DNA from 3 places in the Streptomyces niveiscabiei genome. Region 3 is predicted to be linked to each of the others. Evidence: riboswitches for the same ligand, from Rfam matches in the RefSeq annotation. Region 3 holds a riboswitch; each other region holds the start of a gene.
The links. Region 3 has a riboswitch for cobalamin ahead of PV682_RS13245 (ABC transporter substrate-binding protein). Riboswitches for the same ligand answer to the same signal wherever they lie in the genome.

Region 1: it holds a riboswitch for cobalamin, as region 3 does, so the genes downstream of both, PV682_RS17950 (CbtB domain-containing protein) here and PV682_RS13245 (ABC transporter substrate-binding protein) in region 3, are expected to answer to the same signal.
Region 2: it holds a riboswitch for cobalamin, as region 3 does, so the genes downstream of both, PV682_RS26410 (cobalamin biosynthesis protein) here and PV682_RS13245 (ABC transporter substrate-binding protein) in region 3, are expected to answer to the same signal.

Annotation. Positions count from the first base shown of each region.
Region 1 is NZ_JARAYJ010000011.1:172,685-176,737, forward strand. It holds gene PV682_RS17940 (alpha-N-arabinofuranosidase) at 1-125, shown strand, start outside; gene PV682_RS17945 (LacI family DNA-binding transcriptional regulator) at 129-1,136, shown strand; cobalamin riboswitch at 1,208-1,356, shown strand; gene PV682_RS17950 (CbtB domain-containing protein) at 1,393-1,608, shown strand; gene PV682_RS17955 (CbtA family protein) at 1,630-2,376, shown strand; gene PV682_RS17960 (hypothetical protein) at 2,533-2,817, shown strand; gene PV682_RS17965 (MFS transporter) at 2,848-4,053, shown strand, end outside.
Region 2 is NZ_JARAYJ010000021.1:54,104-58,156, reverse strand. It holds gene PV682_RS26415 (cobyric acid synthase) at 1-452, opposite strand, end outside; gene PV682_RS26410 (cobalamin biosynthesis protein) at 449-1,480, opposite strand; cobalamin riboswitch at 1,579-1,719, opposite strand; gene PV682_RS26405 (hypothetical protein) at 1,834-2,055, opposite strand; gene PV682_RS26400 (inorganic phosphate transporter) at 2,076-3,275, opposite strand; gene PV682_RS26395 (class II aldolase/adducin family protein) at 3,405-4,053, shown strand, end outside.
Region 3 is NZ_JARAYJ010000008.1:25,707-29,759, reverse strand. It holds gene PV682_RS13260 (HEAT repeat domain-containing protein) at 1-1,030, opposite strand, end outside; gene PV682_RS13255 (GNAT family N-acetyltransferase) at 1,086-1,592, shown strand; gene PV682_RS13250 (GNAT family N-acetyltransferase) at 1,628-2,179, shown strand; cobalamin riboswitch at 2,303-2,424, shown strand; gene PV682_RS13245 (ABC transporter substrate-binding protein) at 2,514-3,533, shown strand; gene PV682_RS13240 (FecCD family ABC transporter permease) at 3,545-4,053, shown strand, end outside.

The DNA.
Region 1 (4,053 bases), on a different contig from region 3:
ACACGCCCGAGCAGCGGGACACGGTCGCGCCACGCCCCTTCGACGGGGTCAAGGCGACGGACGGCGGCCTGACCCTCACCCTGCCCCCGCACTCCTTCCTCACCCTCCAGGCCCCGCTGACCTGACCCGTGGCGACCATCCAGGACGTGGCGAAGGCGGCCGGGGTGTCCGCGATGACCGTCTCCAACGTCATCAACGGCCACCCCCACGTACGGCGGGAGACCCGCGACAAGGTCCTCGCGGCGATGGCCCGGCTCGACTACCGGGTCAACGTCGCCGCCCGCAACCTCCGCAAGGGCCGCACCGGCACGATCGGCCTCGCCGTGCCCGAGGTCGACAGCCCGTACTACAGCCGCCTCGCCGCCGGCGTCATCGCCGCCGCCGGACGCCACGGCCTGCGCGTCGGCATCGAACAGACCGGCGCCACGCGGGAGAGCGAACTCGACGCCCTCTCCCTCTCCCGCAACCGCCTCTACGACGGCCTCCTGCTCAGCGCCGTCGGCCTGGCGCAGACCGACGCCGAACGCCTCACCGTCGAGCACCCCGTGGTCGTGCTCGGCGACCGCATCGTCGGCGGACCCGTGGACCACGTCGGCATGCCCAACTTGGAGGCGTCCCGGGCGGCCGTCGCCCACCTCGTCGAGCGGGGGTGCCGGCGGATAGCGCTGGTCTGCGGAGACATCGACGAGATCGACACCTCCAGCCTCCGCCACGCCGGCTACCGGCAGGCCCTCACCGACGCGGGGGTGCCGTACGACCCCGGACTGGTCCGCGAGGTCGGCCGGTTCGGGCTCGCCGAGGGCGCCCGGTGCGCGCGGGACATGGTCGCCGGGGGCCTGGACTTCGACGGCGTGTTCTGCGTGACCGACACCCTCGCGATGGGCGTCCTGCGCGGACTCGCCGACAGCGGCGTCCGCGTCCCCGGCCAGGTCAAGGTCATCGGGTTCGACGACATCGCCGAGAGCGCGTACCTCGTCCCGTCCCTGTCCAGCGTCGACCCCGACCACGACGGCATGGCCGAACACGCCGTCACCCTCCTCGTCACCCGCATCGAACAGCACGAACCCCCGCCCCGGTACGAGGAGTTCGTCAGCGGCTTCACGCTCGCGATCCGCGAGTCGAGCGGCGGCCCGTGAGGCGCGACCCGGGGCGGCGAAGGGCCCTGAGCGGCGGCGTCGGGAGGAAAGTGCCTGGTGACGCGGGGTTGGTCGGGTACACGTCACGCGGTATCGTCGCCCCGACAACGACGGCAGGACGGAAGCCGGTGAGATCCCGGCACGGTCGCGCCACTGTGTGCCCTGCGGCCTCTTCGAGGCAGGGGTGAGTCAGACCCGTAGCCGTCGTACGGAGCACCACCGAGACGGGACGCGAACTCCCGAAGGAGGCCCTGCCATGGCGCAGCACGTCGCCCAGCCGACCACCGCCACCACCCCGCTCAAACTGCCGTTGAAGGCCATCGCCCCCTGGGCCGTCTTCTTCGGCGTCCTCATGCTGATCCTGCTGTACTTCGTCGGCGCCGAGCAGGGCGCCACCGCACTCCTCTCCGGCGAAGAGGTCCACGAGTGGGTGCACGACGCCCGCCACCTGCTCGGCTTCCCCTGCCACTGACCCGAGGGACGCCGACACCCCATGAACTCCGCAACCGTACGGAACCTGCTCGTGCGGGGCATGCTCGCCGGTCTCGCGGCCGGCGTGCTCGCCCTGATCGTCGCCTACGTCCTCGGTGAACCCTCCGTCGACAAGGCGATCGGCTTCGAGGAGGCCCACTCCCACGAGCACGGCCACGAGGCCGAACTCGTCTCCCGCTCCCTCCAGTCCACCGCCGGACTCGCGACCGGCGTCCTCGTCTACGGCGTCGCCTTCGGCGGCATCGCGGCCCTCGCGTACTGCTTCGCCCTCGGCCGCGTCGGACGCTTCAGCCCCCGGGCCACCGCGCTGCTCCTGGCCAGCTGCGCGCTGGTCGCCGTCTACGTCGTCCCGTTCCTCAAGTACCCGGCCAACCCGCCCGCCGTCGGCGACGGCGACACCATCGGGAAGCGCACCACCCTGTACTTCCTGATGCTGGTCCTCAGCGTCCTGCTCGCCGTCGCCGCGACCCTCCTCGGCAAGCGGCTCGCGCCTGGCCTCGGCAACTGGTGGGCGACGGTCGTCGCGGTGGCCGCGTTCGTCGCCGCGACCGGGCTGGCGTACGCGTTCCTGCCGTCCGTGAACGAGGTGCCCGCCGACTTCCCCGCGACCGTCCTGTGGCGGTTCCGGCTCTCCGCGCTCGCCATCCAGGCGACGTTGTGGACCGGATTCGGGCTCGCCTTCGGGGAGTTGGCGCATCGGCTGCTGAGGCCCGATCCCGTGACCCGGCGGGAGACCGTCACCGTCTGACACCTGAGGGCCTCGACTGCGGGGCCCTCACGTGTTCGCTGGCGCAGGCGCAGGCGCAGGCGCAGGCGCAGGCGCAGGCCAGGCCCCAGCCCCGGCCGAGATCCCGGCCCCGGCCCAGATTTCAGCCCCGGCTTCGGCGAGGAGCGGAGGAAGCACGTGCCCAACACACCCCGGCCGCGCCGGATCACCCTCGGCGGGCGTGAGGTGGTGGCGCTGACTGTCCCGGAGTACGAGCGGTTGATCGCCAGCAGGCGGCAGGTCGGCGGGCAGAGCGCGCGGGTACGGGTGCTCGCGGAGCAGGCCAGGCGTACGGAGAGGCTGGTGGCGGAACTGGAGGCGTTGGCCGGAGGGCCGGTGCGGTGTCATCGGGTGCCGGTCGACGACTGTGTGCGGTGTGCGGTCGCCGGGGCGCTGCGGAGGTATCGGGGGCGGAGGTCATGAGACCGAGGGCCTGGACATGAGGTGGGAAGCATGGATGTGACCGTCCCCGCGACGACTGCCTCGACCGATCCCGTGCGGGCCCAGCGGCGCGTCCTGCGGGTGCTGGTCGCCTCCCAGGTCCTCAGCGGCATGGGGCTGGCCGCCGGGGTCACCGTCGGCGCCCTCCTGGCACAGGACATGCTGGGGTCCACGCGGCTCTCGGGGCTGCCCAGCGCCCTGCTGACCGGGGGTTCCGCGCTCACCGCCGTAGCCGTCGGACGCGTCTCCCACCGCCGTGGGCGCCGCCCCGGGCTCGTGCTCGGGTATCTCGCGGGGGTGCTCGGGGCGGTGGGGGTGATCGTCGCCGCCGTCGTGGACAGTCCGGTGCTGCTCTTCGCCGCGATGTTCGTGTACGGGGCCGGGTCGGCGACGAACCTTCAGGCGCGGTACGCCGGAGCCGACCTCGCGGCGCCGGGGCATCGGGCGCGGGCCGTGTCGACGGTGCTGGTCGCGACGACGCTGGGCGGTGTGGCCGGGCCGAACCTCACGGCGCCGATGGGGGAGGTGGGGGCGGCGCTGGGGATTCCCGAGCTGGCGGGGCCCTTCCTGCTGTCCGGCGGCGCGTACGCGCTGGCCGCGCTGGTGCTGACGGTGAGCCTGCGCCCCGACCCGCTGGTCCTGGCGCGGACGCTGGCCGCGCGGACGCCGGTCAGCGGCCTGCTGAGCCCCCGCGAGGGCGGCGGCGTCACGCTGGGCGCGCTCGTCATGGTCGTCACCCAACTCGTCATGGTCGCCGTCATGACGATGACGCCGGTCCACATGCACGACCACGGGCACGGGACCGGCGCGTCCGGGCTGGTCATCGCCGTCCACATCGCCGCGATGTACCTCCCCTCCCCGCTGACCGGCCGCCTCACCGACCGCCACGGACCGCTCCGCACGGCAACGTCCGCCGCGCTCACCCTCCTGACTGCCGGCCTGGTCGCCGCCACCGCCCCGGAAGACTCCGTCCCCCTCCTGAGCCTGGCCCTCGCCCTCCTCGGCCTGGGCTGGAACCTCGGCGTCGTCTCCGGCACCGCCCTCCTCACCGACTCCGTCCCCCTCACCAACCGCGCCAGGACCCAGGGCCTGGTGGACGTCTCGATCTCCCTCGCGGGCGCCACCGGCGGCATCTCCTCGGGCCTGATCGTCACATCGACGAGCTACCCGACCCTCGCCCTCACATCGAGCGCCCTCGCCCTGACCCTCCTCCCGGTG
Region 2 (4,053 bases), on a different contig from region 3:
ATGTTGACGATGTCGGTGCGCCGCAGGTTGATCTCGGCGGGCGATCCGGCGCCCTCGCAGATCACCGCGTCGTGCGTGGACCGGAGTTCGGCGAGGCAGTCGAGCACCGTTCCGAGCAACTGCTCCTGGCGGCCCCCGTGATACCGGCGCGCGTCCATCTCGCCGACGGGCTTCCCCATCAGCACGACCTGACTGCTCCGCTCCCCGCCGGGCTTCAGCAGCACCGGGTTCATCAGCGCGGTCGGCTCGATCCGGCACGCCTGCGCCTGCATCGCCTGCGCCCGCCCGATCTCCGCGCCCTCGCGGGTCACGAACGAGTTGAGGGACATGTTCTGCGCCTTGAACGGCGCGACCTTCACGCCCTGCCGTACGAGCCACCGGCAGATCCCGGCGGTGACGACACTCTTACCGGCGTCGGAGGTGGTCCCGGCGACCAGTAGCCCGCCGCTCATACGCTGGCCCCCTTTTTCAGCAACCGTTTGCACAAACCACGCCCGGCAGCACCGAGCCCCGCAGCGCCACGCCCGGCAGCGCCACGCCCCGCCAGCGCCCTCCCCGCCAACGCCCGCCCGGCGACCGTCGCCCCCAGCGCCAGCCAACTCACCCGCCGGGACAGCCGTACCGCCCGCTCGATGTCCCCGACGACCACCCCGCGCCCACCCCCGTTGAGCACGGGCCGGTGTTCGACCCGCCCCGCGTACGACAACGTCCCGCCCATCCGCACCCCCAGCGCCCCCGCGAACGACGCCTCCACCGGCCCGGCGTTGGGGCTCGGATGCTTCACGGCGTCCGCCTGCCAGGCCCGTACGGCACCCCGGGGATCGTCTCCGGCGGCACACGCGAGCACGGCGGTCAGCCGGGCCCCCGGCCACCCGGCGACGTCGTCGAGCCGGGCGGACGCCCACCCGTACCGCAGATGACGGGGCGACCGGTGCCCCACCATCGCGTCGAGCGTGTTGACGGCCCGGAACCCGAGCAGCCCCGGCACCCCGCCCACGGCCCCCCACACCAGCGCGCCCACCACGGCGTCGGAGGTGTTCTCAGCAACCGATTCCACAACCGCGCGCGCGATCCCGTCCGCGTCCAGCGCCTGCGGATCGCGCCCGCACAGATGCGGCAGCCGGGCCCGCGCCGCCTCGACGTCCCCGGCCTCCAGGGCCCGCCCGATGTGCCGGGCCTCGCGCGCGAGGGAGGTACCGCCGACGACCGCCCACGTGGCGAGGCCGGTCAACGCGAGGGAAGCGGCGGGGGAGCGGCGCACAGCAGCCTGCGAGACGGCCCCGAGAGCCACCGCGCCCCCCACGCAGACGGCCGTGTGCAGCGCACCCCACCCCCGGTGGTCACGCCACAACGCCCGCTCCGCACACGCCGCGGCACGCCCGAACGCGGCGACCGGATGACCCCGGCGGGGATCGCCGAGCAGCAGGTCACCGAGGAGTCCGGCGGCGGCGCCGTACGCGTAGATGCGACCGGCACCCATCGGCTCAGCCGGCCGTAGGGGTGAGCGGTCGGAGTCGGTACCTCAATCGGCGGCCGAGCATGGCGATATGTCCTCACTCAGGGTGTCCACGCCCTGGTTCGACGAGACCGGCGGTGGGAGTTCCTGGCTCCCGGGGATGACTACCCCGGTCACAGTGGCGGGACCGCGCCGGATTCGCACCGGACTTCCTCCTGAGCCGCCGTACATGGCCCTGGCAGTCCACCACGGGCCTCGAAGACCCGTCAACTCACCGTTGACCTGCGAGAGCGGAGTGTGCAGAACCCCACACGAAACCCCGTACAGCGGGTGCCGTACGGGGTTGTGCAAACGGTTGCTGCCGGTTTTCCGGGCGCTCAGGCGACGATGAGGCTGATGCCGTACGCCACGGCCCCCAGGCACGCGGCGAAGCAGGCGTACGCCCCCGTCACCGCGAGCGCGGCGGAGCCGCCGTCGGCCTGGGCGCGCTCGTGGCGGGACAGGCCCATGACGCCGAGCGTGAAGAGGGTCACGAGCCCGACGGTGACCACGAGGCTGACACCGAAGACGGAGCCGAGTGCGGACCAGTCGATCTTCATGGTTGCGGTGTCCTTCGGGGTCAGACGGTCGCGGCCGGGGGAGCGGCCGGGTCGGTGGCGGCGGTCGCCGGGGAGGGGATCACGACCTTGATGTCGGCGGCACCGGCATCGGGTGTCGAGGAGTCGTCGTTCACGTTGGTGTGGTCCACGACCTCACGCCGCGAGATCTTCCAGATCGCCGCGCTGGAGGCGACGAGGAACACCGCGACGGCGGCCGTACCCCAGTCACCGAGGTCCGTGACCGACTCCGCGAGCGCCCCGACCAGCGCGGCGGCCGGCAGCGTCAGCCCCCACGCGACGAACATCCGCGTGGCGGTGGACCACCGCACGACCCCGCCCTTGCGGCCGAGCCCCGCGCCCATCACGGACCCGGAGACCGCGTGCGTGGTGGAGAGGGAGAAGCCGAGGTGCGAGGAGGCGAGGATGACCGTAGCGGCGGACGTCTGCGCCGCGAAGCCCTGCTGCGGCTGGAGGTCGGTGAGGCCCTTGCCCATCGTGCGGATGATGCGCCAGCCGCCCAGGTACGTGCCCAGCGCGATCGCGAGACCGGCGGAGAGGATGACCCAGGTGGGCGGGTCGGAGTCGGGCGCGAGCGAGCCGCCCGCGACGAGCGCCAGCGTGATGATGCCCATCGTCTTCTGCGCGTCGTTCGTGCCGTGCGCCAGCGAGACGAGCCCGGCCGAGGCGATCTGCCCGAACCGGTAGCCCTTCTCCGCGGCCTTCCCGTCGGCCTTCTTCGCCAGGGTGTACGACAGCCGCGTCGCCAGCATCGCGGCGACCCCGGCGACGATCGGCGCGGCGACCGCGGGGATCAGCACCTTCGTGACCAGGACGTCGCCGTGCACCGCGCCCGTGCCGGCCGAGGCCAGCGTCGCGCCGATCAGGCCGCCCATCAGAGCGTGCGAGGAGCTGGAGGGGAGGCCGACCAGCCAGGTCAGCAGGTTCCAGAGGATCGCGCCGACCAGCGCCGCGAAGATCACCTCGGGTCGTATACCGCTTTCGTCGACAAGCCCCTTGGAGATCGTGTTCGCGACCTCCACGGAGAGAAACGCCCCCACAAGGTTCAGCGCGGCGGACATGGCCACCGCCACCTTGGGCCTCAGTGCGCCGGTCGAGATGGTCGTCGCCATCGCGTTGGCTGTGTCGTGGAAACCGTTCGTGAAATCGAACGCGAGAGCGGTTACCACCACTATCGCGAGGATCAGCGAGAAGTTTTCCATTTACCCAGGCAATCGTTCGTAGTAATCGGCTCGTTGAAGGTAGGTAACCTGAATGAACGGAAGGTGAACTGGACAGGGCATCGCGGTGTCACTGTGGGCATGACTCCCCCACCTGGCAGGATCACCCGTATGGCTGAGCAGAGGCGCCCGCGTCCCGAAGAGGCCGCGGCATGGGAGTCCTTGGTCGCGACGGCACGCCGCACGGTCACCGACGGACTCGTGGTGGGCACATCGGGAAACGTCTCCGTACGACTCGACGACGTGGTCCTCGTCACCCCGACAGGCGTTCCGTACGACCGGCTGGGGCCCCAGGACATCACGGGCGTCGCCCTCGACGGCACCCAGGTCCTCGGCACCCTCAAGCCGACCAGCGAACTCCCCATGCACCTCACGGTCTACCGCGCGACCGGCGCCGGAGCCGTCGTCCACACCCACGCCGTCCACGCGACGGCCGTCTCCACCCTCGTCCCCGAACTCCCGGCGATCCACTACATGACGGGAGCCCTCGGCGGCCCGGTCCGCGTCGCCCCGTACGCCACCTACGGCACCCAGGAACTCGCCGACCACATCCGCACGGCCCTCCAGGACCGCACCGCCTGCCTCCTCCAGAACCACGGCACCCTCGCGTACGCCCCCACCCTCGACCGCGCCTTCACCGACACGGCCCAGCTCGAATGGATGTGCCGGCTCTGGCTGACGGCGGCCTCGGTCCCGGGCCACACCCCGAGCCTCCTGACCCCGGCCCAGGTGCGGGAGGCGGGGGACAAGCTGAGGGGGT
Region 3 (4,053 bases):
CGATGACGGCCGGGCAGGTGTCCTCGATGGAGCCGAGTTGTTCGGCGGCCGTGCCGTGCATGTCCGTGTCCGGGCCCTCGGCGAGGAGGACCAGCGCCTCGGTCCGTGCCGCGAGGAGGCCGCTGTCCCCCGCGCTCGCCGCGCACGCGCAGGCGCGGACCAGTGCGTCCGGGTCGCGCATGAGCGCACGCAGGGCGGTCGCGGCCCCGGGGGTGAGAGGAGCGCCTCCGTAGTCGGCGAGGACGTCGGGGACCGCGCGGCGTACTCGGACGTCGGGGTGGTCGGCGTAACTCAGTGCCATGAGGCCGTGGTTGGGGTCCGTGTACTGGCCGAAAGCCTTCACCACCTCGGCGAGTATCCCGGGGTCCACCTCCTGCGCGGCCCACGTGGTCAGCAGGGCGAGCGTCTCCGGCACAGGGCCCCGGCCGCTGATCCCGCGTGACCACAAGTGGTGGGCCACGAACCGGCGATGGACCGGGTCCGGGTGGCGGTGGTGAGCCGCGAGAGCGGACCAGGTCTCCAGGCTGGGGCGGTTGCACAGGTGCCAGTCCACCGCCGTCCAGTCCACGTGACCCTCGTCCGCGACCGCCGCGGCACGGGCGACCAGTTCGTCCACCGGGGTCAGGATCAGGAAGGCCCGCTCCAGCAGCGTCAGCACCGCGCCGTGCCCGGCTCGTACGACGTGCTCGCCGAGGCGGATCTCCTCGACCCAGTCGTACTCGTCGTCCAGCACCCGCACCGACTCAGACGGCCCCGACTCCCCTGTCCTGCGCCGGAGTTCCTCCTCCGCGCCGGTCTCGTACCAGCGCCTGGCCGATGCGAGGAGGCGGGCTCGGTCGGGTTGGGGAAGGCGTAGGCAGGGGTCCTTGCCCAGGAGGGTGAGGACGAGGGACGGGGAGCCGCTGTCCACCGCGCGGGACAGGGGTGTGGTGCCGTCCGGGAGGAGTTCGTCCGGGTCGGCTCCATCGTCGTACATCAGTCTCTCGGCGGCGGTGTCGTCGTACGCGGCGATGGCCGTACACAGGTCCATGATCTGCGTTCCCCCTACGATCAGGGTCCGACGATAGGACAAGGGGAGCACACCGTTGGACAGGATTTCGGCGGAGCCGATCCGTACCGCGCGGCTGGGGCTGTTGCCGTTGCGGGTCGAGTATGCCGAGGAGATGGCGGGGGTGCTGGCCGATCCGGCGTTGTATGAGTTCATCGGCGGGGGGCCGGGGACGGTGGAGGAAGTGCGGGCGCGGTACGAGCGGTTGGCGGCGGGGGCTCCGGAGCCGGGGGTCTCGTGGCTGAACTGGGTGGTGCGGCTTGGGGAGGAGGGGTGTCTGGTGGGGACGGTTCAGGCGACGGTCGTGGACGCCGGGCCGCGTGCCGAGGTCGCGTGGGTCGTGGGAACGCCGTGGCAGGGGCGGGGGATCGCGGGTGAGGCAGCCCGGGGGTTGGTGGAGTGGCTCGGTGGCATGTCGGTGCGTACGGTCGTCGCGCATGTCCATCCCGAGCATGCGGCGTCCGCCGCCGTGGCGAGAGGGGCGGGGCTCGTGGCCACCGGGGAGTGGCACGAGGGCGAGATGCGGTGGGTGAGGAAAACGTGAAGCGCCTGTCGCCGCGCAGGAGTTACGTTGCCCCGATGACCTCCCTCACCACCGACCGCCTCCACCTCCGCCTCTTCACCCCGGACGATCTCGACGACCTGTACGCGTATCAGGGGCTGCCCGAGGTCGCCCGTCATCTGTACCGGCCGCCGCTCAGCAGGGAGCAGTGCGGGGAGAGCCTGGCACGCCGCGCCGAGGGGTCGCCCTGGGGCGAGGACGGTGACAGCCTGGTCCTGGCGGTGTGCCGGCGGGGCGAGCCCGGGGTCGTGGGGGAGATCGTCCTCAAGGCGGCGAGTGTGCGTGCCCGGCAGACCGAGATCGGCTGGGTCTTCAACCCCGCGCACAGCGGCCGGGGTTACGCGACGGAGGCGGCCCGCGCGGGAGCCGGCCTGGCCTTCGGCGAGTTGCGCACCCACCGCCTGTACGCCCGTATCGACGCCCTGAACACCGGTTCCGTACGGGTCGCCGAGCGGCTCGGCATGCGCCGCGAGGCCCACTTGGTGGAGAACGACCTCGACGGGGAGCGGTGGGGAAGCGAGTACGTGTACGCGATGCTGGCGCGGGAGTGGGAGAGCGGGCGGGGGTGAGAACCCGCGTCCCCGCCGGTCGGTCACTTCCCGGCCCCGCCCCACCCCCCTCCGCCCCTTCCCCGCGTGATAGCTTCCCAGGGCCAGTCGAACCCACGTGCGTCCGAGCGAACGCACGAGGTCAGGGAATCCGGTGGGACTCCGGAGCTGACGCGCAGCGGTGAGGGTGACGGGCGGGACAGCAGGCCACTGGACGGTTCGTCCGGGAAGGCGTCCCGGCTGGACGATCCCGAGTCCGAAGACCTGCTGGCGGCCTCCGGCCGGAGCCCCGGCGAGGGGGTGCGACCGTACGACCGGGCTTCGCGTACGAGCCCTCGACGCCGAAGGAAGCTCTGTGCGACTCGCACGTCCTGCCGTACTGGCTGCTGTGTCCGCTGTTCTCGTCGCGGGGTGCGGGTCTTCGTCCCCTGCGTCCCCCGAGGACGAGAGTTCAGGCGCCCTCACTCTCACGAACTGCGGCGAGAAAGTCTCCGTCGGCAGCCCCCCGAAGCGCGCGGTCTCCCTCAACCAGGGCACCACGGAGATCATGCTCTCCCTGGGCCTCGCGGACCGCATGGTGGGGACGGCGACCTGGACGGACCCGGTGTCCAAGGGCCTGGAGAAGGAGAACGCGAAGGTCGAGCGCCTCGCGGACAACGCGCCCTCGCTGGAGAGGGTCCTGGACGCGGAACCGGACTTCGTGGCGGCCTCGTTCGCGTCGACGCTGGGCAAGGGCGGCGTGGCCCCGAGGGAACAGTTCGAGAAGCTGGGCGTCCCGACGTACCTGTCCCCCTCGGACTGCGTCGGCAAGGACAACGGCGGGGACGGCGACGGCGCGCGCACGCAGCCGCTGTCGATCGACACGGTGTACGGCGAAGTCCTGGACCTGGCGAGGATCTTCGGCGTCGAGGAGCGCGGCGAGAAGCTGGTCGCTGACCTCAAGGAGCGCGTGCGGAAGGCGACTTCGGGTCTGAGGGCCCAGGACGTCACCCTGCTCTACTGGTTCGCGAACTCCCAGTCCCCCTACCTCGCGGGCTGTTGCGGAGCTCCCGGCGTCATCACCCGCGCGCTGGGCGCGAAGAACGTCTTCGACGACACCAAGGACGAATGGCCGCAGGTGAGTTGGGAGACGGTCGCGGACCGGGACCCGGCGGTCCTGGTGATCGGCGACCTCACGCGCAAGCAGCAGACGGCGGAGACGGCCGCGAAGAAGATCGCGTTCCTGGAGTCGAACCCGGTCACGAGGAACATGACGGCGGTGAGGAACAAGCGGTACGTCCTGCTGTCGGGCCAGGCCATGAACCCGACGATCCGTACGGTCGAGGGCATCGAGAAGGTCGCGGCGGCGCTGCGGACGTACGGCCTCTCCCGGTGACCCGCCGCCTCGTGACCCGCGGTCTCCTGTTCACCGCGGGCGGCCTGGCGCTGCTGGCCGCGTCGGTCGCGCTGGCGATCACGATCGGCCCGGCGGACATCGCGGTCGCGGACGTGTGGGCGTCGGTGGCGTCCCATCTCGGCTGGGGCCACACGGAGTTGAGCCCGCTGCGGGACGGCATCGTGTGGAACCTGCGCCTGCCGCGCACGCTCCTCGCGGCGGTGTGCGGCGCCGGGCTCGCGGTGTGCGGCGCGGTGATGCAGTCGCTGCTGCGCAACCCGCTCGCCGACCCCTTCGTCCTCGGCGTCTCCTCGGGCGCCTCGACGGGCGCGGTCGTCATCGTCGTGCTCGGCGCGGGCGGCGGCCTGGTGTCGGTGTCGGGCGGCGCGTTCATCGGGGCGGTGCTGGCGTTCGGCCTGGTGCTGCTGCTGAGCCACACGCTGGGCGGTACGACGGACCGGGTGGTCCTCGCGGGGGTCGCGGCGATGCAGCTCTTCTCGGCGCTGACGTCGTTCATCGT